One region of the Exiguobacterium sp. TDN 0502 genome, then DNA from elsewhere that is predicted to be linked to it. Evidence: riboswitches for the same ligand, from Rfam matches in the RefSeq annotation. Region 1 holds a riboswitch; the other holds the start of a gene.
What was found. Region 1 has a riboswitch for FMN ahead of ribD (bifunctional diaminohydroxyphosphoribosylaminopyrimidine deaminase/5-amino-6-(5-phosphoribosylamino)uracil reductase RibD). Riboswitches for the same ligand answer to the same signal wherever they lie in the genome.

Region 1 (10,431 bases):
GACGTCGATTGGGACTGAAGCCGCCATCGTCCCGCTCGTCTTTTACGCCGCACCGTACATGGCGCGTTTGATTGAGAGTTCATTGCTTGAAGTCGACAAGGGTGTTCTTGAAGCAGCAGAAGCGATGGGAGCGACACCGTTTCAAACGATTTTCCGCTTCCTCTTACCGGAAGCACTCGGTTCACTGATCCTTAATCTGACGATTGCGACGATCGGCTTGATCGGTGCGTCGGCGATGGCAGGGGCGATCGGTGGCGGTGGTCTCGGTGATTTAGCGATCACTTACGGCTATCAACGGTTCGATACGAAAGTCATGATCATCACGGTCGGGATTCTCGTTATTTTAGTTCAAGGCTTACAGACGACAGGCAACATCGTCGCACGAAAAATCAGAAGACATTAATCAAGGGAGCGATTCAGCCATGAAAAAAGCAATAGCCATTGGAGCAACACTGACGACGATTTTATTTGCCGGGTGCTCAGCATCAGGAGAAGACGAAAAGACGATCAAGCTCGGCGTCAGCGGTTCGGATACACAAGTCTGGGATTACGTCGCAAAAAAAGCAAAGAAGGAGGGCATCAAAATCGAACTCGTCAAGTTCTCCGATTATGTCCAGCCGAACATGGCACTGGCTGAGGGCGAGATCGACGCCAATGCCTTCCAGACGATTTCCTACTTCAACGCCTTCAAAAAGGAACATAAGTTGAAACTGTCACCGATTGCGACGACCGTCATCGCACCGATGGGAATTTACTCAGATAAATACAAGGACGTCAAAGACATTCCGACTGGTGGGAAAATCGCCGTTCCGAACGAAGCGACGAACATGGGACGCGCCCTCTTGTTACTGCAAGAAGCAGGTCTGATCAAGTTACCGGACGACTTCGACGGCAACGGTTCGGTCGATAAGATCGTCGAGAATCCGAAGAAGCTGAAAATCGTCCCAATCGTCGCCGGACAAACACCACGTGTCTTACCGGACGTCGCGGCATCGATCATCAATAATGGCATCGCCGTTGACGCCGGCTTCAACCCGATCAAGGACTCGATCGTTCATGAGAACGAGACCGCAAAACCATACATCAACATCATCGCGACACGGACGGAAGACAAGAACAAAAAAGAACTAAAGAAAATCGCGTCGCTGTATCAACAAAAAGATGTCGCGGCCTTCATCAAAAAAGAATACAAAGGCAGCTCAATTCCAACGTTCGTTCCACTGAGCGACATCGGCGAATAACTTCAAAAGGGGAGTGGACAGTATGACGACACCAGTACGCACGACATGGGTAGAGACGATTGAACAGGATATCGAACAAAAACGGGAATCGTACCTTGAGACGAGTCACCGGATTCATGCGACGCCGGAAATCGGGAACGAGGAATTCTTTGCTTCGCGGCTCCATGCGGAGCGTCTGACGGCAGAAGGCTTTACAGTAGAACTTGGTATCGCAGGACACGAGACCGCGTTCTTTGCGAAGAAGACGAGCGACCGACCAGGTGCGACGATTGCCTTTCTTGCTGAGTATGATGCGTTGCCGGGCATCGGTCACGCGTGCGGACATAACATCATCGGAACGACGAGTGTCGCGGCAGCGATCGCGCTCAGTAAAGTCCTCGATGAAGTCGGCGGGAGTGTCGTCGTGCTTGGAACACCGGCTGAAGAAGGTGGACCGAACGGTAGTGCAAAAGGTAGTTTCGTCAAACATCAGTTACTCGAAGGAATCGATGCTGCCTTGATGGTCCATCCTTCGGGACAAACGCGGATCACGGGTTCTTCCCTTGCGGTCGACCCGCTCGACTTTGCCTTTACGGGTCGTCCGGCACACGCAGCAGCGTCGCCGGAAGAAGGGATCAACGCCCTCGACGCGGTCATTCAACTCTTTAACGGCATCAACGCGTTACGCCAGCAGTTACCGGATGATGTCCGGATCCATGGGATCATCACCCATGGTGGCGATGCTCCGAACATCATTCCGGAATACGCAAAAGCACGTTTCTTCATCCGAGCGACGACACGGGAACGATTGAATGCCGTCACGGAAAAAGTCAAAGCTGTTGCCGAAGGCGCGGCACTCGCAACCGGGGCGACGCTTGACGTCATCGCCTTCCAAAATGAAGTCGATAACCTCGTCTTCAACCGGGCGTTTGATCGTCTGTTCCAAGAAGAAGCAGAAGCGCTCGGCGAAACGGTCCACTTGGACGAACGTCCGGGGCTTGGCTCGACGGATGCCGGTAACATCAGTCAAGTCATCCCGACGATTCATCCGTATATCAAGATCGGGCCGGACGATCTCGTCGCCCATACGGAAGCGTTTAAAGAAGCAGCTCGTTCAGAAGCTGGAGATGAAGCGTTGATCACTGGCGCTAAAATCCTCGCGCGGACAGCACTTCGTGTCCTCGCGGATGAACGGACGCGCGGAGCGATCGCGCAAGAATTCCACGACCGGAAGAACGGCTATTTGTAAGAAGAACACAACGACTGGACGTACTGCTATCAGGTGCTCCAGTCGTTTTTCGTATCCGGTAAATAACAAATTGGTGATGGATGACAGAACTGGAGAGAAATCAAAAAAGAGACAAGACAGAAGCATTTGCGCTTTGTTTTCTTGAAAAAGATATGCTAGGCTAAAGCTGTATAACTCAATAATCCAGTTCTTCGGGGTAGGGTGAAAATCCCAACCGGCGGTGATGCGATCGATCGATCGACGAGCCCGCGACCCATGATGTACGCATCATGGCTGACTTGGTGAGATTCCAAGGCCGACGGTAAAGTCCGGATGGGAGAAGAACGAAACGACGCGATTCAAGCTGTTTTCTGAAAAAATGTTTTCAGGAGACGGTCTCTTTCTGCATGAAAAAATGCAGTGAGCGAAACGTGTATTTCGTGAACCCTTCTATAAAGACGCCCCTTTCTCAAGGGGCGTCTTTTTTTAATTGAAAGGAGTGAACGCGATGTCACAGATGATGAGTTATGCCATGCAATTAGCACATATGTTAAACGGACAAACAAGTCCGAATCCAAGTGTTGGCTGTGTCATCGTCAAACAAGGGAGGATCATCGGCTTTGGTGCGCACCGGTTTGCTGGTGGGCCGCATGCAGAGGTCGAAGCCTTACGGATGGCAGGAGAAGCCGCCCGTGGTGCTGATCTCTACGTGACGCTCGAACCATGCAACCATCACGGTAAGACGCCACCATGCACGGAAGCGATTTTAGAAGCTGGGATCAAACGGGTCTTCGTCGCAACGGAGGACAAACATGCGATTGTCGCCGGTTCCGGCATCAAGCGGCTACGGGACGCAGGAATCGAAGTCGAGGTCGGATTATTACGACGCGAAGCGGAAGCCCTCTACGATACGTTTTGGAAAACGATCGAACGGAAACGTCCGACCGTGACCGTCAAAATCGCGCAGACGATGAACGGGATCGCAGCGACAGGTGAACAACGCTGGATCACGTCGGAAGAAGCACGCGCAAATGGTCGCGCCCTGCGAGCTCGTCATGATGCGATCCTCGTCGGCAGTGAGACGGTCCTCGTCGATGATCCGGCACTGACCTTACGCGCAGCGTCAGGCATCGAGCCGATTCGGGTGATCGTCGACCGTCGTGGTCGGGTACCGGAGACGGCGCAGGTCTTCCGCGATGGTAAAAATCCAACCTACTGGCTGACGAGTGTTCCACGGATCAGTCATGATCAGGTGACAGTACTCGTTGGTGAGTATGAGACGCCGGAAGCAATTTTGAAACGCTTATATGAACAAGACATTCGCAGTATCTTGATTGAGGGTGGACCGACGATTCAAGCCGCATTCTTTGAAGCCGATCTCGTCGACCGAATCGAAGTTTATCAGGCACCATCGATTTTTGAAGGAACTGCCTGGAACGGTCAACACGATATCGAAGATCGTTTTCAAATCGACCAGATTGAAACGGTCGGACCGGATCTCCATCTAACGTATATCCGAAAGGAGGAGACGACATGTTCACCGGATTGATTGAAGAAGTCGGGACATTAAAACGAAAGATTCCGCGTCCGAACGGATTAGCACTTGAAATCGAAGCGCGCCGGGTGCTTGAAGGAACGAAGATTGGTGACAGCATCGCCGTCGACGGGATTTGTTTGACGGTCACGTCGATGAGCCCGACTGGTTTCACGGCGGATGCCGTCCATGACACGATTCGCTCGACAGCACTCGGCACATACCGGGTCGGAAGCCCGTTGCAACTCGAACGAGCGATGCCGGCAGACGGTCGCTTCGGTGGACATTTCGTCAGTGGGCACATCGACGGAACGGCACGGCTGATCAGTCGGCGACCGGATGGAGAAGCGATGGTCTATACGTTTGATGTCGGATCGTGGCAAAAGTATTGCATTCCGAAAGGGTCGATCGCGATCAACGGTACGAGCCTGACGTTGCAACGGGTCACGCCGGAAACGATCTCGATTTCATTGATTCCGCACTCACGTCAAGTGACGACGTTTGATCGATTGGCAAGCGGTGCAGTCGTTAATATCGAGTGTGACATGATGGCGAAACATCTCTATCATTTCACGCAGCAGGAGAAGCAAACGGACTGGGCAGCATTCTTAGGAGGCGACATGTAATGAACGGATTCGACTTGATTGAAGAGGCGATAGAAGATTTGAAGAACGGACGACCGATCATCGTCTGTGATGATGAGGACCGGGAGAATGAAGGCGATCTCGTCATGCTCGCAGAACATGCGACACCGGAAAACATCAACTTCATGATCACGCACGGAAAAGGACTCGTCTGTGTACCGGTCAGTCCGCGGATCGCACAGCGACTCGATCTTGCTCCGATGACAGCGAATAATACCGATCCGCACGGTACGGCATTTACGCTCAGCATCGATCATGAAGAGGCGAAGACCGGCATCAGTGCCGAAGAACGATCGCTCACGATCCAGCGGATGCTGACGGATGGACCGGAACGTTTTAAGCGACCGGGTCATATCTTCCCGTTGATCGCAAAAGAGGGTGGAGTCCGGGAACGACGCGGACATACGGAAGCAGGCGTCGATCTTGCCCGTCTTGCTGGCAGTGAAGAGATCGCTGTCATCTGTGAAATCATCAAGGAAGACGGCACGATGGCACGGGTCGATGATTTACTTCTCTATAAGGAAGAACATGGCTTGAAGCTGATCACGATCGAAGCGCTCGTCGCGTATCTCGAGCGACCATTGACGCGAGAAGCGGAGGTGTTGCTTCCGACGACGTTCGGAGCTTTTCGGATGATCGGCTATACGACACAAGATAAAAAAGAACATGTCGCCGTCTTATCCGGTGAAGCGCACGATGGGATGCTCGTCCGTCTGCACTCGGAATGCCTGACGGGAGACGTCTTCGGTTCAAAACGTTGCGATTGTGGTCCACAACTCGATGCGGCACTCGAACGGATCGAACGAGAAGGCGGCGCAGTCCTCTATTTACGTCAGGAAGGACGCGGCATCGGTTTGATGGCGAAGCTAAAAGCGTATGAATTGCAGGAACAAGGACTCGACACGGTCGAAGCGAACCATGCACTCGGTTATCCGACAGACATGCGTGACTACACGGTCGCAGCCAACATGTTGCGCGATCTCGGCGTGACGAAGATTCGCTTGATGACGAACAATCCGGACAAACAACGGGTGCTCGAACAAGAGGGAATCGAAATCATCGAACGTGTTCCCCATCAAATACCGGCTGAGCCGGAAAATCAGCGTTACCTGCAAACAAAACAATCAAAACTCGGGCACTGGCTCGATATCCAAGGAGGACACACATCATGATTTACGAAGGTTTCTTAACAGGAGAAGGACTACGCGTCGCAATCGTCGCTGCACGATTCAATGAACTGATCACATCAAAACTCGTCGGAGGAGCGAACGATGCTTTCCGTCGCCATGGTGTTGCAGCAGATGCTGTCGATACAGCGTGGGTTCCGGGAGCATTCGAAATTCCGCTCGTCGCGGAAAAGTTAGCGAAAAGCGGTAAGTATGATGCTGTCATCACGCTTGGCGCCGTCATCCGCGGGGCGACGTCACACTATGATTACGTCTGTAACGAGGTCGCGAAAGGGGTCGCGAGTGCGTCGCGCGATACCGGCGTTCCGATCATCTTCGGTGTCCTGACGACGGATTCAATCGAGCAAGCAGTCGAACGTGCCGGTACGAAAGCTGGGAATAAAGGCTACGAAGCAGCAGTTTCCGCGATCGAGATGGCGAATCTTTTACGGACGATCTGACGAAACAGAGACGGGACTGACTCAAAAGTCAGTCTCTACAAAGATAAGGGTGGCAGAATGATGATCTGCCATCCTTATCTCGTAACAAAAAGAATGACGCGTCACACGCCACTCCTACAGGGACAAGCGCATTTATGCGCTGTCAGAGACGAACAAGACCCGCTTTCCTGCTTGAATGAAGCAGGAAAACTGGCTTGTGTCTCGCCTGAGGAAAGGGCGTGAAAAGACGCATCATTCTTTTTTTGAGTCAGCCCGTTTTTTTGCAGAAATCTCGCGAACACTGAACCAAATTTCAAAAAAAGGATAGTAGATTTGAAATTTAAGGGTTCAATTTTAAGGAGAACGGTAATGGTCTAATAAAGAAACTTTGAAACATTTTCCAATCATTTTCGTAAATCAGGGTAATACGTATAAAGGAGGAAATGAACATGAAGAAAACAAGGTGGCTGGCAACGGGGATCGTTGCGGCATCGATCGGTCTCGCCGGATGCCAAGATGGACAGACTGATTCAAGCAGTGGCAGTAGTGATGGATCCGGTTCGGCGAAGTCGGGGGAACTCTCGAACACGGAACTGTTGAAAAAAGCGACGGCGGCACAAGAAGATATCAAGTCGTTCCACATGGAAGGAATGGTCAATTCGAAAGCGGGCGAGATGGCGATGGATCAGAAAGTCTCAGCAGACATCATTCAGAAACCGCTCGCGATGCATCAGACGATGACGATGAAAAATCCGCAGGACGGAAAAGATATGTCGCTTGAAAGTTATATCGTCGACGACAAGATGTATCTGTCGCAAAACGGACAATGGCTCGTTCAGGATGTTTCAGAACTCGGAGAAATGGTCGAGACGATGGAATCATCAGCGTCAACTGAACAAAACCTGCAGCTTCTCAAAAAATACAAGGATAACTGGACTGCGAAAAAAGATGGCGACGTCTATCAGATCGACGTCAAACTGAGTGGTGACGATCTGAAGTCCTTCATGAAAGATTCACTCGAACAGACGGGACAAATGGCGCAGATGAAAGATGCGATGGACAGCATCGATTATAAGAAGATGAACTATAAGATGACCTACGATGCCAAGACATTCTATCCGAAATCCCTGGATATGGAGATGGTCTTCGCAGTCGAAAAAGAGACAGATTTCACGATGACCAATCAATCGACGTTCTCGAAATTCAATGAGATCAATGAAATCAAACTACCGGCAGAAGCAAAAGATGCTCAACCGCTTACGGGCGCCGGCCAATAAGCGATCAGCCCCTCTCTTCCAATCAGAAGCGGAGGGGCTGATTTGTTTTAGACCTGGAATTGGCGGAGGACCTCTTTGAGTGACTCTGCTTGCTGTTGACTGACGGACGTTTGTTCATGGACATCCCGGAATGCCTGGACGGAGTGGTTGATTTGCTCGGACATCGACTGTGTTCCCTGTGCCCCGTCATTGACGGTGACCGCAACGTCGTGGATGACGCCGAGCATGTTTGCCGTCAGTTCCTGGAGCTGACCGGCCTGAGTGGCGAAGTGTTCCGCCGCATCGCCGAATAACTTGGCATCATCCCGGTACTGGACAGAGGCATCTTCGAACAAATCGTAGTCCTTGACGACCTTCGTATCAATGAAGGACAGCATCTCACCCGAAGCGGTATTCAACTGTTCGACGGATTCGATGACGGAGAGGGAAACGTCTTGAATTTGTTCGACGGTATCGCGACTGCTTTCGGCAAGTTTACGGATCTCATCTGCGACGACGGCGAACCCGCGACCGACGTCCCCGGCTCGTGCCGCTTCAATCGATGCGTTGAGGGATAATAGATTCGTTTGTGCTGCAATCGACAGGATGGCATCAGATAAGACGGAAATTTCCTTGACGGCTTTCGCCCGGACCATCGCCTCTTCGAGTCGTGTTTTGGTCTCGGCAAGGATTTGAGTAGCGGTCAGTTTAGCATCTGTAGCAACGGCTTGCAGCGACGTTGCCCGACGATCGACTTCTTTTGCCCGGCTGCCATTGGCTTCAGCACTCGAGACGATCTCATGGATCGTTGCTTCCATGTCGACGGCAGACGAGTTCATCTCTTCGGCTGAAGCAGCGGTCTCCTGCATGCCAGCGGATAAGTTTTCGATCGTATGTGACGTTGAGGCCATATCCTGATCGAGTTCGCCGATTCGCCCGGAGACGTGACGGGAAGTCGATACGACATGTGTCGCGGTGTCATCGACCTGCACGATGATGGTCCGTAAACTAGCGATGAACTGGTTCATCGACCGGGCAATCTGACCGATTTCATCGTTGCGTACGACGTCGAGCTGGGCGGTCAAGTCGCCGCCCTGCGTCGCCAGTTCATGAGTCTTCGCCTGCAGTTGCCGGAGGGGTCCGAAGATGGATCGTAAAATCAGGACGGTGAAGATCACAGCGAGCAGACTGACTAGACCGATGATGCTGAATAGGATGAGGTGAGCCGTATTCGCGGCATGCGTGATGGCGGCACCATTTTTCTCGGCCTGCTGATTGTTGAAGGTAACGATTTTCGTCAGTTGATCGGAAACCGCGAAATAAGAGTCGCGGCTTTCGCCTTCATAATAGGTGACCGCTTCTTCCTGCGTTTGCGGGGTACTCAGCACAAGCAGGCGATCCGTTGTTTCCTTGAATGTCTGCCATTTTTTCGCAAGATCGTTAAACAGCAGGCGGTCCGATTTCAAATAGATCGTTTTCTCATATTTAGCGAGATTGGCATCGATGTTCGCTAGTCCATCCTTGACGCGCTGATCATAGCCCGCCTTGACCTCGGGATCGTTTTCTTGAATATGCAGTAATTCAACACGTCGCAGGTCAGATAATGCCGTGTTCGTTTCATGAGACAGGTTCAGACCGGGAATCCAGGAGGAGGTGATCGTTTGACTCTCTTGGTCGACCTGACTCAGAGAGAATCCACCGTACAATCCGACACCAATCAAGCTAAGCAAAAGGATGGAGGACAATAAGATAAGCTTCGTTTTAATCTTCATGTGATTCGCTCCTTTGTTTTGCGAGATGAACGATTCGTTTTCTTGATTATACCTGCACGAGTAAAAAATTTACTTATTATTGAAAAAATTAATAGTCAGAATAGTTTTTCGAAAAAAGGGTTTGACAATTATCAGTAAATTCTGAAAAGATGGTAAGGAACTACATACTTTTTAAGGGAGGTAACTCGAATGGGGAAAACAGTTAGTGACTGGATTAGTACGGCGTCCGATTTCGTCTGGGGACCACCGTTGCTCATTCTCTTAGTCGGTACGGGGATTTACTTGACGATTCGCTTAGGCTTCATTCAAATTACCAAATTACCGTATGCGTTGAAGCTCGCCTTCTCGAAACAACAGGATGACAAATCGGAAGGGGACATTAGTCACTTCCAAGCGTTGATGACAGCACTCGCTGCAACCGTCGGTACGGGGAATATCGTCGGTGTTGCAACGGCTGTCGTTCTTGGGGGACCGGGTGCCATCGTCTGGATGTGGTTATCCGGATTATTCGGGATGGCGACAAAGTACGCAGAGGCGATTCTTGCCGTCAAATACCGTGTCGTGGACGAGAAAGGGCAAATGGCAGGGGGACCGATGTATTACCTCGAGCGTGGACTGAAGCAGAAATGGCTCGGTGTCTTGTTCGCCGCATTCGCTTCGATCGCCGCGTTCGGAATCGGAAACGGGGTTCAGACGAACTCGGTCGCCTTAGCAATGAAATCAACATTTGATGTCCCGCTCTACGTGACGGGAATCGCTTTGATGGTCCTGACGGGTGTCGTCATCCTCGGTGGAGTCAAATCAATCGGTAAGGTCGTCAGTCTGTTTGTTCCGTTCATGATTTTCTTCTATGTCGGAAGCGGACTGCTCATTTTGATTATGAACTATGACTTGATTCCAGGTGCCGTCTCAACGATCTTCAGCAGTACGTTCTCAAACGAAGCAATCGCCGGTGGAGCGATCGGGGCTGCGATTCGCTATGGTGTTGCACGTGGTGTCTTCTCGAACGAAGCAGGTCTTGGTTCAGCACCGATTGCAGCAGCGGCAGCGAAGACGGATTTTCCGGGACGTCAGGCACTCGTTTCGATGACACAGGTCTTCCTCGATACACTGGTCGTCTGTTCGATGACAGGTCTGACACTCGTCATGGGTGGTCAGCTCGATACGGACT
Region 2 (10,431 bases), on a different contig from region 1:
CGAGTTCCGTTGCTGCGTCCTCTTCGACGTCAAACGCCGTCGCGATGTAGCCCGGTTCATCAAAATCGTCCGCACCGATGATCGCATAGCGATTCGATAAGAGATTCAAGACAAGAATCTTACCGTAAAAATGCTCCGAGTGGGTGATGGCGAGATCAAACCGACTGGCTTCTCCAATCCAACTGACGAAGCGTGTCTTCGTTTGTTCGACATCATCATATAAAAAATCACGTTCTTCCATCATTAAGCTTCCCTCATTTCCCTAACATCTGTTTCAGATTAAAGGGTTTGGGGCACGTTTTGCAAGTATGGTTTACGCGACAAGCTATGCTCGGCGATGACTTTGCGGATTGTCCGTGTCTTCGAACGCATGACGAGCGATGTCGTTTCGACGATATCATCCGTCAAGAACTTAACACCATCGAGCATTTCGCCGGTCGTGACGCCTGTCGCAGCAAAGATGCAGTCGTCACTTTTAATGAGGTCATCAAGCGTCAAGAGTTGAAGTGGATCCGCTAGACCCATCCGGATGACGCGGGCCGTTTCTTCTTCGTTCATCGGATGTAAGCGTGCTTGCATGTCGCCCCCCATTGCTTTAACCGCAGCAGCCGTGATGACACCTTCAGGAGCGCCGCCTGTGCCGATAAAGATATCGATTCCTGTCGCAGGAGAGAGTGGCGCGATTCCAGCTGAGACATCACCGTCTTCAAACAGACGGACGCGTGCGCCCATCCGCATCGCGGCTTCGCGGAAGTGATCATGACGCGGGCGGTCCTGCATGATGACCGTAACGTCTTCAATCCGTTTATTGTTATATTGTGCTGCCTTTTCAATGATGACTTCAAGCGGATCGTCGAGCGAGACGTGCCCTTTCAAGTTCGGACCGACTGTCAATTTATCCATATACATATCGGGTGCGTGGAGCAGGGCACCTTGATCGGCGACGGCGATGACGACCATCGCATTACCAAGCCCTTTCGCAACGATGTTCGTTCCTTCAAGCGGATCGACGGCGATATCCACGATTGGACCGTTTGCTGTTCCGACACGTTCGCCGATGAAGAGCATCGGTGCTTCGTCGAGTTCGCCTTCACCGATGACGACCGTTCCGTTCATGTTGACCGTGTTCAAGACTTCGCGCATCGCAGTCGTTGCTGCATCATCCGCTTCATTTTTCTTACCGCGACCAATCCATTGAGCAGAAGCGAGTGCTGCTGCTTCCGTAGCGCGTACGATTTCCAGTGCGAGTTCCCGTTCCATGTATATAACCTCCACGTCACCAATGTGACATACTATTTTCAGCAAAAATCTAAATTGAGGATAACACATTGAGGAATGTGATGCAAATGACCTTTCTGCTTTTCAGGACTGCCGGTAAGCGATAAAATGGAGGATGTGAGGGGGAATGAAGATGTATTTCGTCAATCGTCAAAAAATCGAAGAGACAGTCACTTGTTATGAGACGGCACTTCGACAAAGTAAGGAAGTTACGGGGGATCCGGTGACGACGGCACTGGCTATGGAGCGAATCGGTTTTTTAGTCATCGAGAGTGTCATCGACATCGGAAACAGTATGATTGATGGATTCATCATGCGGGATCCGGGAAGTTATGAAGATATCATCCTCATCTTAGAAGATGAGCAGGTGATCGATGGACCGCTTGCGACGAGTCTGAAGAAGCTCGTTGCATTACGTACGTTGATCGTCCGGTCATTCACAGAGTCGAGTATGGCGGAGATTCGGGCGGTACTTGAGACGGAGGAAGCAGAACTACGTCGTTTCCCGGAAGCGATTCGCCGGTATATCGAGACAGAACTCGGACCGGTGTCTGCATTTTTACCAAACGAGGAGTGAGTCAGGATGAAGGCAAAAGGCTATTTATTTGATTTAGATGGAACGATGTATAACGGGACGGAACCGGTAAAAGAAGCGGTCGATTTCGTCAACCGCCTGCAAGCAGAAGGAGTTCCGTACTTATTCGTGACGAATAATGCATCGATGACGGCAGAAGCCGTGGCAGAGAAATTACGCGGGATGGGTGTTCATGCCGATGCGAAGCATGTCTTGACGAGTGCGATGGCGACCGGTCGTTATATTGCTAACTTGTCACCGAAAGCGCGTGTCTATGCGATCGGTGAGACAGGACTGATCGATGCGCTTGAGCGGGAAGAGTTAGATGTCGTCGCAACCGAAGCGGCGGATTACGTCGTCATCGGTCTCGACCGTCAGATCACCTATGAAAAACTCGCTGTCGGTGCGCTTGCGATTCGTGCCGGCGCCCGGTTCATCTCGACGAATGGTGATATCGCGATTCCGACAGAGCGTGGTTTCTTACCAGGGAACGGTGCCTTGACAGCGGTCCTACGCGTGACGACCGAGAAGGAACCGTTCTTTATCGGTAAACCGGAACCGGTCATGGTCGATATCGCAACGGAGATGATCGGTCTGTCAAAAGAAGACGTCATCATGGTCGGAGATAACTACCATACGGATATTCTGTTCGGAATCAATGGAGGCATCCGGACGATGCACGTCAATTCCGGCGTTCATACGCCAGTCTTCATTCAAGGGCAGGATCGTCAACCGACATACATGGTCGATACGTTAGCCGAATGGATTCTGTGAATCAAAAAATCCCGAACGAGAATTCGTTCGGGATTTCATGTATTAGAAGACTTGTTCGACTTCAACGACGCCAGCGACTTCTTCAAGAAGGGCACGTTCGATACCGGCCTTCAATGTGATCGTTGAACTTGGGCAGCTACCGCAAGCTCCCATCAAACGGAGTTTTACGATTCCGTCTTCTACATCTACGAGTTCAACGTCTCCTCCATCACGAAGAAGGAACGGACGCAATTTTTCAAGAACTTCATTCACTTGATCAAACATTTCCATGCGTAAACACATCCTTTCGTATAGTTTCATTGTAACAGGGTTGAAAAATGTTCTCAATCTGGAAAACTTGTATACTAAAGAGGAGTGAATTGAAAAGGGGGACTTCAAGATGGAAATCACGGTGTACGGAACAGCGGTCACCTGTCCGAGTTGTGTCGGGGCACCTAGTTCGGAAGAGACGTTCAGCTGGTTGCAAGCCGTCCTCGGACGGAAATATGAGCAAGCGATGACGTTACGCTACGTTGATTTTGAGACAGCAGTAGCGGATCAATGGACGGAAGCCTTGAAAGACGATGTCTATTTTTACCCGTTGATCGTGCTTGATGATGAGATGATTGACGAAGGGTACGTTAAACTGAAGACGATCACGGCGGCGATCGATGCAAAGCTGAATCAGGCGGGGTGAACGAAAAAAGAGGCTGACTCAAAAGTCAGTTTCTACAAAGATAAGGGTGGCAGAATGATGATCTGCCACCCTTATCTCGTAAAAAAGAATGACGCATTACACGCCACTCCTACAGGAAAAAAGCGCATTTTTGCGCTGTCAGAGACAAACAAGACCCGCTTTCCTGCTTGAACGAAGCAGGAAAACTGGCTTGTGTCTCGCCTGAGGAAAGGGCGTGAAAAGACGAGTCATTCTTTTTTGAGTCAACCTCTTTTGATTATTTAATCTTTTTGTGTTTCCATAAGACACCGGACTTTAAGAGACGCGGAACCTTTCCTGTCAGCGCCTGTTTCCCCATGACGATTCCGAAACCGTCTGATTTTCCGAGTGATCCGAGCATCCCGCGCAGTTTGATTTCTGGCAGTTTCGGTAATTTCTTCCCTTGCCACTTGGCTTGCAGGACATCGACGACTTGTTCTGCCTGATGTTCTGCAAGTTGACCGCTTGGTGCGTACGGTAAGCTGGCGCAATCCCCGATAACGAATAGATTTTCATATTCCGGTACGTGATGATGTTCCGTCAATTTGATACGACCACCACTGTCCGCAGCAAAGCCGAGATCGCGTACGACTTTGACCGGTTGTGTACCTGCCGTCCAAATCGTTAAGTCCGACGGATACGTGTCGTCGCCATTTCGCACGTCGTCCGCCGTGACGAGCGTGACGTTCGAATTGTTGATGACCTCGACGTCATGCTCCTCGAACCATTCTTGGACGTAAGACGAGACTTTGTCGGATAAGAACGACAAGACGGATGGTCCGCGGTCGAACAGACGGATCGTTAAATCTTTCCGGCTCTCATGCAGTTCACTGGCAAGTTCGACACCGGATAGACCGGCACCGACGATTGAGACGACGGATCCCGGTGACAGACCACAAATCGCTTGTTGTGTCTTGCGCGACTCTTCAAGTGTCTGGATGCTGTATGTAAACTCCTGGGCACCCGGAATGTTGTGGTATTTATCCTCGCAACCGAGGGCGATGATCAAGTCGTCATAGAAGAGTTCTGATCCATCCTGCAGGTGGACCGTATTCGTCTCGGGTGAGATTTTGATGACATGTCCATACTTATAAGTAAGATGTTTCCCCTCCGGAAATTCAATCCGGACATCCCGATCTGATAATGTACCTGCTGCGAGTGCGTAATATTCCGTTTTGAGTGCGTGGTACGGTAGACGGTCGACGAGCGTGACGGCAACTTCCTCGTCCTTGAATCGCTCACAAATCCGCATTCCACCATATCCTCCGCCGAGTACGACCAATTGCTTCATAACGTAAAAATCCCCCTTAGTTCCCCTAAATCAGTCTGACCTTGTATAATACGACATGAGGCAGGTCGTTTCCTGCTTGAAGGAGGAAAAAAAGTGAATCCGATTATTGAATTTTGTATCAGTAACTTAGCGGCCGGAACACAGGTCGTCATGGAGCAACTTGAACGTGATCCGAACGTCGACGTCGTCGAATACGGTTGCCTCGGCTATTGTGGCATTTGTTCGCTCGATCATTTTTGTCTCGTCGATGGGGAGACGGTCGTCGGCGAAACACCGGAAGAGTTGCTCGAGAAGATTTATTTGAAAATCGAAGAGAACGAGCTGTGAGCTCGGACAGCCAAAAAATCCCCTCGTTCGTCTGAACGAGGGGATTCGTATCCGTCAGCGGGCGCAGCTTTTCGGATCAGGCCGATTGTTGACGGCGCATCATCCATGGTCGTAGTTTCAAGAACAACGGAATGAAGAGTGCCGAGATGAACAACGCCTTGATGACGTTAAACGGTAAGATACCGGCTGTGATTGCTGTCCATTTGACAGCGGGATCCGCCATATAGTCCATACCGAGGAACCATGCATAGGCTGGAAGAATCAAAATATAGTTGAGGATCGCAAGACCGAGTGCCATCGTAATTGTACCGGCGACGAGACCAGTTGCGAGACCTTGTGTTGATTTCTTTTTGTGGTAGAACCAGCTGACAGGTAGTACGAAGGCGATACCGGCAGCGAAGTTCGCGAATTCTCCGACCGGAACACCACTTCCGCGGAAGATATAGTACAACACGTTCTTCAATGCTTCGACGATGACACCTGCGACCGGTGAGAACATGATCGCTGCGACGAGAGCAGGAACATCACTGAAGTCGATCTTCAGATAGTTCGGTAAGAACGGTAGTGGAAAATTGATAAGCATAAGAACAAATGAGATTGAACCTAACATTGACAGAGTGACCATTTTTTGTGTGCGTTTCATACGAGTATTGTCTCCTTTTGCTCGTTCCTCTCGATGAAGTATTGGCATGACTGCGACCATAAAGAAACCCCTATTGATGAGATCAACAGGGGAGAAGTCCGCATTAAATAAACCTAATCGATTATTGCACAATCGACCAAATTCAAACTCATGCCGCCATCTTCTCCCATCCAGACTATACTGTCGGCTCCTGAATTACACAGAATCAGCAAATAGCGCCCTATTCGCTCGCGGGCTTCAACTCAAGAAGAGTTGTTTACCGCCGGTCGGGAATTTCACCCTGCCCTGAAGATGGAACGATTATTTTATTGTACATACCATTTATACAACGAATTCAAGATGGTTTCAAGCAACTAGGTTTCGATTCGCTTAAAAGTTGCGTATACTAAAGAAAAGGAAGGTGATGACATGATCCATTTAACGGAGGCAGCAGCGTTACAAGTCCAGGACATGATGGCGCAGGCACCAGCAGATGAACGAAATCTTCGGATGCTCGTCCAAGGTGGTGGATGTAGTGGTCTGTCGTATGGGATGGGATTCGATCAACAAAAAGAAACGGATCTCGTTTTCGAACAGCACGGCGTGACCGTCATCGTGGACGAAAAGGATTACCCGGTCGTCAAAGGACTGGAGATCGATTATAAACAGTCGATGCTTGGCGGTGGATTCACGATCACGAATCCGAATGCCATCGCAACATGTGGTTGCGGAACTTCATTCCGTACGGCAACGAATGCCGGTACACCAGGTGGTTGTTGATTGATGCAATCGTGGACATCGTCCACGATTTTTTTATTGTCTTCATACAGGAGACCTGTTCCGTTGACTCGAAATATTACAGAGAGTGAATGCTACTACGAACAGGGAGGGCTTCAGGATGAGAAAAGTATTGATCTTCGGGGGAACCCGTTATTTCGGACGGCGCTTAGCGATTCGGTTAGCCGATTCGGGCGATGATGTGACGATCGTCACACGCGGTGAGCATACACCACCGGTCGCGAAGGGCTTGACATTTTTCAAAGGGGACCGTACGTCGAGTAGTACGATGAAGGACTTAAGCCAACAGCACTGGGATGTCATCTATGACAACATCTGCTTCACGCCGTATCAAGCAAAACTCGCGATTGACGCATTTGAAGGAAAAGTCGGACGCTACGTGTTAACGTCGACGATGTCTGTTTATGAAGACGGTGGTGCGAACATCACAGAGCGTTCCTATAATCCGTTTCCCGGGAAATATGATCTTGAGAAAGAACATGGTTATGGCGAAGGGAAGCGACAAGCAGAGAGTTATTTCTTCCAACGGGCGACGTTCCCGGTCGTTGCCGTTCGTTTTCCGGTTGTTCTCGGACCAGATGATTATACGGAACGGCTTGTTTTTCATATCAAGCGGGCGCTTGACGGGCGTCCGGTCGTTGCTGAAAACAGTTATGCGAAGATGGGCTATATCTCAAGTTATGAAGCCGCTGCCTTCCTTGAATGGTGTGGCCGTTCTGAATTGACAGGTCCGATCAATGCTGCGAGTGACGGTGTCTTATCGATTGAAGACCTGATGGATAAAATCGACCGCGTCGCGGGAACGACGAGCCAACTCGTCGCAAAAGGGGAAGATGAATCACCGCTTGCGCCGGAACGTGATTTTTATATGGATACGACAGCCGCGAAACAAGCGGGCTATCTATTCCAACATGTCGATGACTGGCTCGATCGTTTGATTGAAGAGGAGGTGCGCAATCACCAATGATGCAGTTGATGAAACCAACCCTCGCATGGGAAACTGAGTATCGCGCTTTTTTAGAAGACTGGCGAGAGTCGGGCGAAACGATCGTGCCAGAAGCAGTCGGAGACACATATGAACCGCTCGGCGCTTATTTCGCGGAACTTAAGGAAATGGAGACAACGGTCAGCCCGGGGCTCGTCACCCATTCGACGTACTGGATGGTCGACGGACAACGAATCGTCGGCGCGTTGAACTTCCGGCATGATTTGACGGAGAACTTGAAGTTGTACGGTGGACACATCGGATACGGCATCCGACCATCAGAGCGTCAGAAAGGATATGCGACGACCGGACTTCGATTGGCGCTTGAAGAAGCACGGCAACGTGGACTCGATCAAGTACTGTTGACGTGTGGCGTTGATAATCTCGCATCACGTCGTGTCATCCTAGCGAACGGCGGACAAGAAATTGAGCCGACTGTTCGTAATGGACGCGAGACACGTCGCTTCATCATTGCGTTATGAAGATCCGTGAAGCACGTCTAGAAGATGCGTCAGCCATCGCCCGCGTTCATATCGATGCTTGGCATGAAACGTATCAAGGGATCATCCCCGATTCTTATTTAGCCCAGTTGTCGCATGCGAAACGGACGAAACAATGGGAGCAGACGGTAGTTGACCAGCGCGTATATGTCGTGGAGGCGGAAGGCGAAGTCGTTGGCTTTGCGCAAGGTGGACCGAGTCGAAGTGATGCGCGTGAAGGGGAACTCTACGCGATTTATGTCTTGCAAGCGTCTCAAGGGCAGGGACTCGGCAAAGCGTTGTTTCAACGCATCGCTTCCGACTTAGCGGAATATGGGACGATGCAGGTTGCTGTCTTGCGAGATAATCCGGCATGTCGGTTTTACGAGCGATTCGGTGGTCAGGTCATTGAGGAATCGATGATTGAGCGAGGTGGGGTGGAACTCGTGCAACGGGTTTACCGGATACCTGTTGAAAGATTATCTATATGAAATCGGACGTTCTCAACATCTTCGCTTTCCTCAGGCGGGATGTAAGCCGCGCCAGTTCCCATTCCATGTGATCTGTCGGGTCTTACCTATCCCTGACGGAAGCACACATCGTGCTTCCTTTTCCTGTAGGAGTCGAAGATGTTTGGTCGCATACTACGTGTCATTCTATGAAAATAAGAGGTCGGACTCCGATATGTCATCCGGAATCCGACCTCTTATCATTTACAGTCACTCACATGTATCTTAAGAGTGATTCGTTACTTTTTCGAACAAGCTTGTCGAGTGTTGCGGGTGACGAGCAGATGGATCAACGAGAAGCTTCGCCTGATTGACAGCAATCGGTGCTTCACCGAATCCTGTTGCGATCAGTTTGACGCGCCCTTCATAGGTTGCGATATCACCGCAAGCGAAGACGCCTGGAATGGCTGTCTCCATCTTCGAGTTGACACGAATCGAATTCCGTTCGAATTCGACTTCCCATTCTTTCAATGGTCCGAGTGAAGAAACGAAACCGAAGTTACAGACGACATCGTCCGCAGCGACGACGACGACTTCCACACTTTCAGCATGTTTGAACGTCAGCGTCTCGATGTGCGTCTCACCTGTGACCGATTCGAGCGTGTACGGTGTCATGACGTTGACGGACGAATCGTGCAACAGTTCAACCGAGTGTTCATGGGCACGGAACTTGTCGCGACGGTGAACGAGCGTGACGGATTTTGCGATCGGTTCAAGCATCAGTGACCAGTCGACTGCGGAGTCACCACCGCCGAGCAGGACGACTTGACGATCCTTGAAACGTTCCATGTCGTTGACGAAATAGTGTAAATTTGTTTCTTCGAAGCGTTCTGCATCCGCCACTCCGAGTGGACGCGCAGCGAACGATCCGTTTCCTGCCGTCAAGATGACGGTCTTCGTATAATGCTCGCCTTTATTCGTGACGAGACGGATGATCCCGTCATCCATCCGTTCGTAAGCGATGACTGTCTCGCCGAGCACGTACGTCGGATCAAATTCATTCGCTTGTTCAAGCAGCCGATCGACCAGTTCCTGCGCTTTTACTTTCGGAAAACCGGCAATATCGTATATATATTTTTCAGGATAAAGCGTAGCGAGTTGCCCACCTAATTGAGGTAGACTCTCGATGACCTTCGTCTTCATCTGGCGCATTCCTGAATAAAACGCGGTGAACAGTCCGACCGGACCGCCGCCGATGATCGTGACATCATATGGTTGGTACATCTGATTCCCTCCTAGCGTTGGATAGGTCCATTATATAGGAAGAAGGGGGTCCAGGTGCAAGTACGGGATATCTCACATTTTTTTAGAGGAAATTACATTTTTCTTTTGCAATCATTTCTAAAAAGTGTTTCAATAGGCTTATAGACATGTGAACATTATTTGAACAAAATTTTTGAGCATTCGTCTGTCATTGAATGTGAAGAAAATCACAACAAAACTACGATTCGTAAGGAGTATCAGAACATGAACACACCTAACATTGTTATTCTTGGAGCAGGCTACGGTGGATTGATCACAGCAGTCAACCTTCAAAAGAAACTCGGCGTCGATCAAGCGAACATCACGTTGATTAACAAACACGACTATCATTACCAAACGACTTGGTTACATGAACCAGCTGCAGGTACGATGTCCGCGGAGCAAGCGCGCATCTACATCAATGATGTCATCAACCCGTCCCGCGTTAAACTTGTCAAAGGGATCGTTGAGAAAGTCGACACGGCTGCTAAAACGGTTCTTTTACAAGATGGTGGAACGGTTCCTTACGATTACGTCGTCGTTGCTCTCGGTGGCGTTCCTGAAACATTCGGCATCAAAGGATTGAAGGAACACGCGCTGACGATCAGCTCGTTGAACAGCGTCCGTAAAATCAAGGAACATATCGACTACTCATTCGCACAGTACAAAACAACAGGATCACAAGATCGTTCACTCTTGACGATCGTCGTTGGTGGTGCTGGATTCACAGGAATCGAGTTCATGGGTGAGCTCGTTAACCGGATTCCAGAACTGTGCAAACAATATGATATCCCACGCGAACTCGTTCGTGTCGTCAACATCGAGGCAGCACCAACAGTCCTTCCAGGATTCGACGCT

Region 2: it holds a riboswitch for FMN, as region 1 does, so the genes downstream of both, ACRPK8_RS01420 (ECF transporter S component) here and ribD (bifunctional diaminohydroxyphosphoribosylaminopyrimidine deaminase/5-amino-6-(5-phosphoribosylamino)uracil reductase RibD) in region 1, are expected to answer to the same signal.

The regions. Positions count from the first base shown of each region.
Region 1 is NZ_JBOZGJ010000009.1:48,407-58,837, reverse strand. It holds gene ACRPK8_RS10710 (methionine ABC transporter permease) at 1-403, shown strand, start outside; gene ACRPK8_RS10705 (MetQ/NlpA family ABC transporter substrate-binding protein) at 423-1,241, shown strand; gene ACRPK8_RS10700 (M20 family metallopeptidase) at 1,264-2,469, shown strand; FMN riboswitch at 2,653-2,797, shown strand; gene ribD (bifunctional diaminohydroxyphosphoribosylaminopyrimidine deaminase/5-amino-6-(5-phosphoribosylamino)uracil reductase RibD) at 2,957-3,997, shown strand; gene ribE (riboflavin synthase) at 3,982-4,608, shown strand; gene ribB (3,4-dihydroxy-2-butanone-4-phosphate synthase) at 4,608-5,798, shown strand; gene ribH (6,7-dimethyl-8-ribityllumazine synthase) at 5,795-6,253, shown strand; gene ACRPK8_RS10675 (DUF6612 family protein) at 6,682-7,509, shown strand; gene ACRPK8_RS10670 (methyl-accepting chemotaxis protein) at 7,557-9,260, opposite strand; gene ACRPK8_RS10665 (alanine/glycine:cation symporter family protein) at 9,450-10,431, shown strand, end outside.
Region 2 is NZ_JBOZGJ010000001.1:292,143-302,573, reverse strand. It holds gene ACRPK8_RS01460 (DUF3055 domain-containing protein) at 1-244, opposite strand, end outside; gene glpX (class II fructose-bisphosphatase) at 280-1,260, opposite strand; gene ACRPK8_RS01450 (DUF86 domain-containing protein) at 1,412-1,855, shown strand; gene ACRPK8_RS01445 (TIGR01457 family HAD-type hydrolase) at 1,862-2,626, shown strand; gene ACRPK8_RS01440 (NifU family protein) at 2,669-2,896, opposite strand; gene ACRPK8_RS01435 (DUF1462 family protein) at 3,006-3,302, shown strand; gene ACRPK8_RS01430 (NAD(P)/FAD-dependent oxidoreductase) at 3,559-4,611, opposite strand; gene ACRPK8_RS01425 (YuzB family protein) at 4,705-4,938, shown strand; gene ACRPK8_RS01420 (ECF transporter S component) at 5,015-5,581, opposite strand; FMN riboswitch at 5,736-5,878, opposite strand; gene ACRPK8_RS01415 (HesB/IscA family protein) at 5,990-6,340, shown strand; gene ACRPK8_RS01410 (NAD-dependent epimerase/dehydratase family protein) at 6,459-7,325, shown strand; gene ACRPK8_RS01405 (GNAT family N-acetyltransferase) at 7,322-7,825, shown strand; gene ACRPK8_RS01400 (N-acetyltransferase family protein) at 7,822-8,313, shown strand; gene ACRPK8_RS01395 (NAD(P)/FAD-dependent oxidoreductase) at 8,557-9,555, opposite strand; gene ACRPK8_RS01390 (NAD(P)/FAD-dependent oxidoreductase) at 9,799-10,431, shown strand, end outside.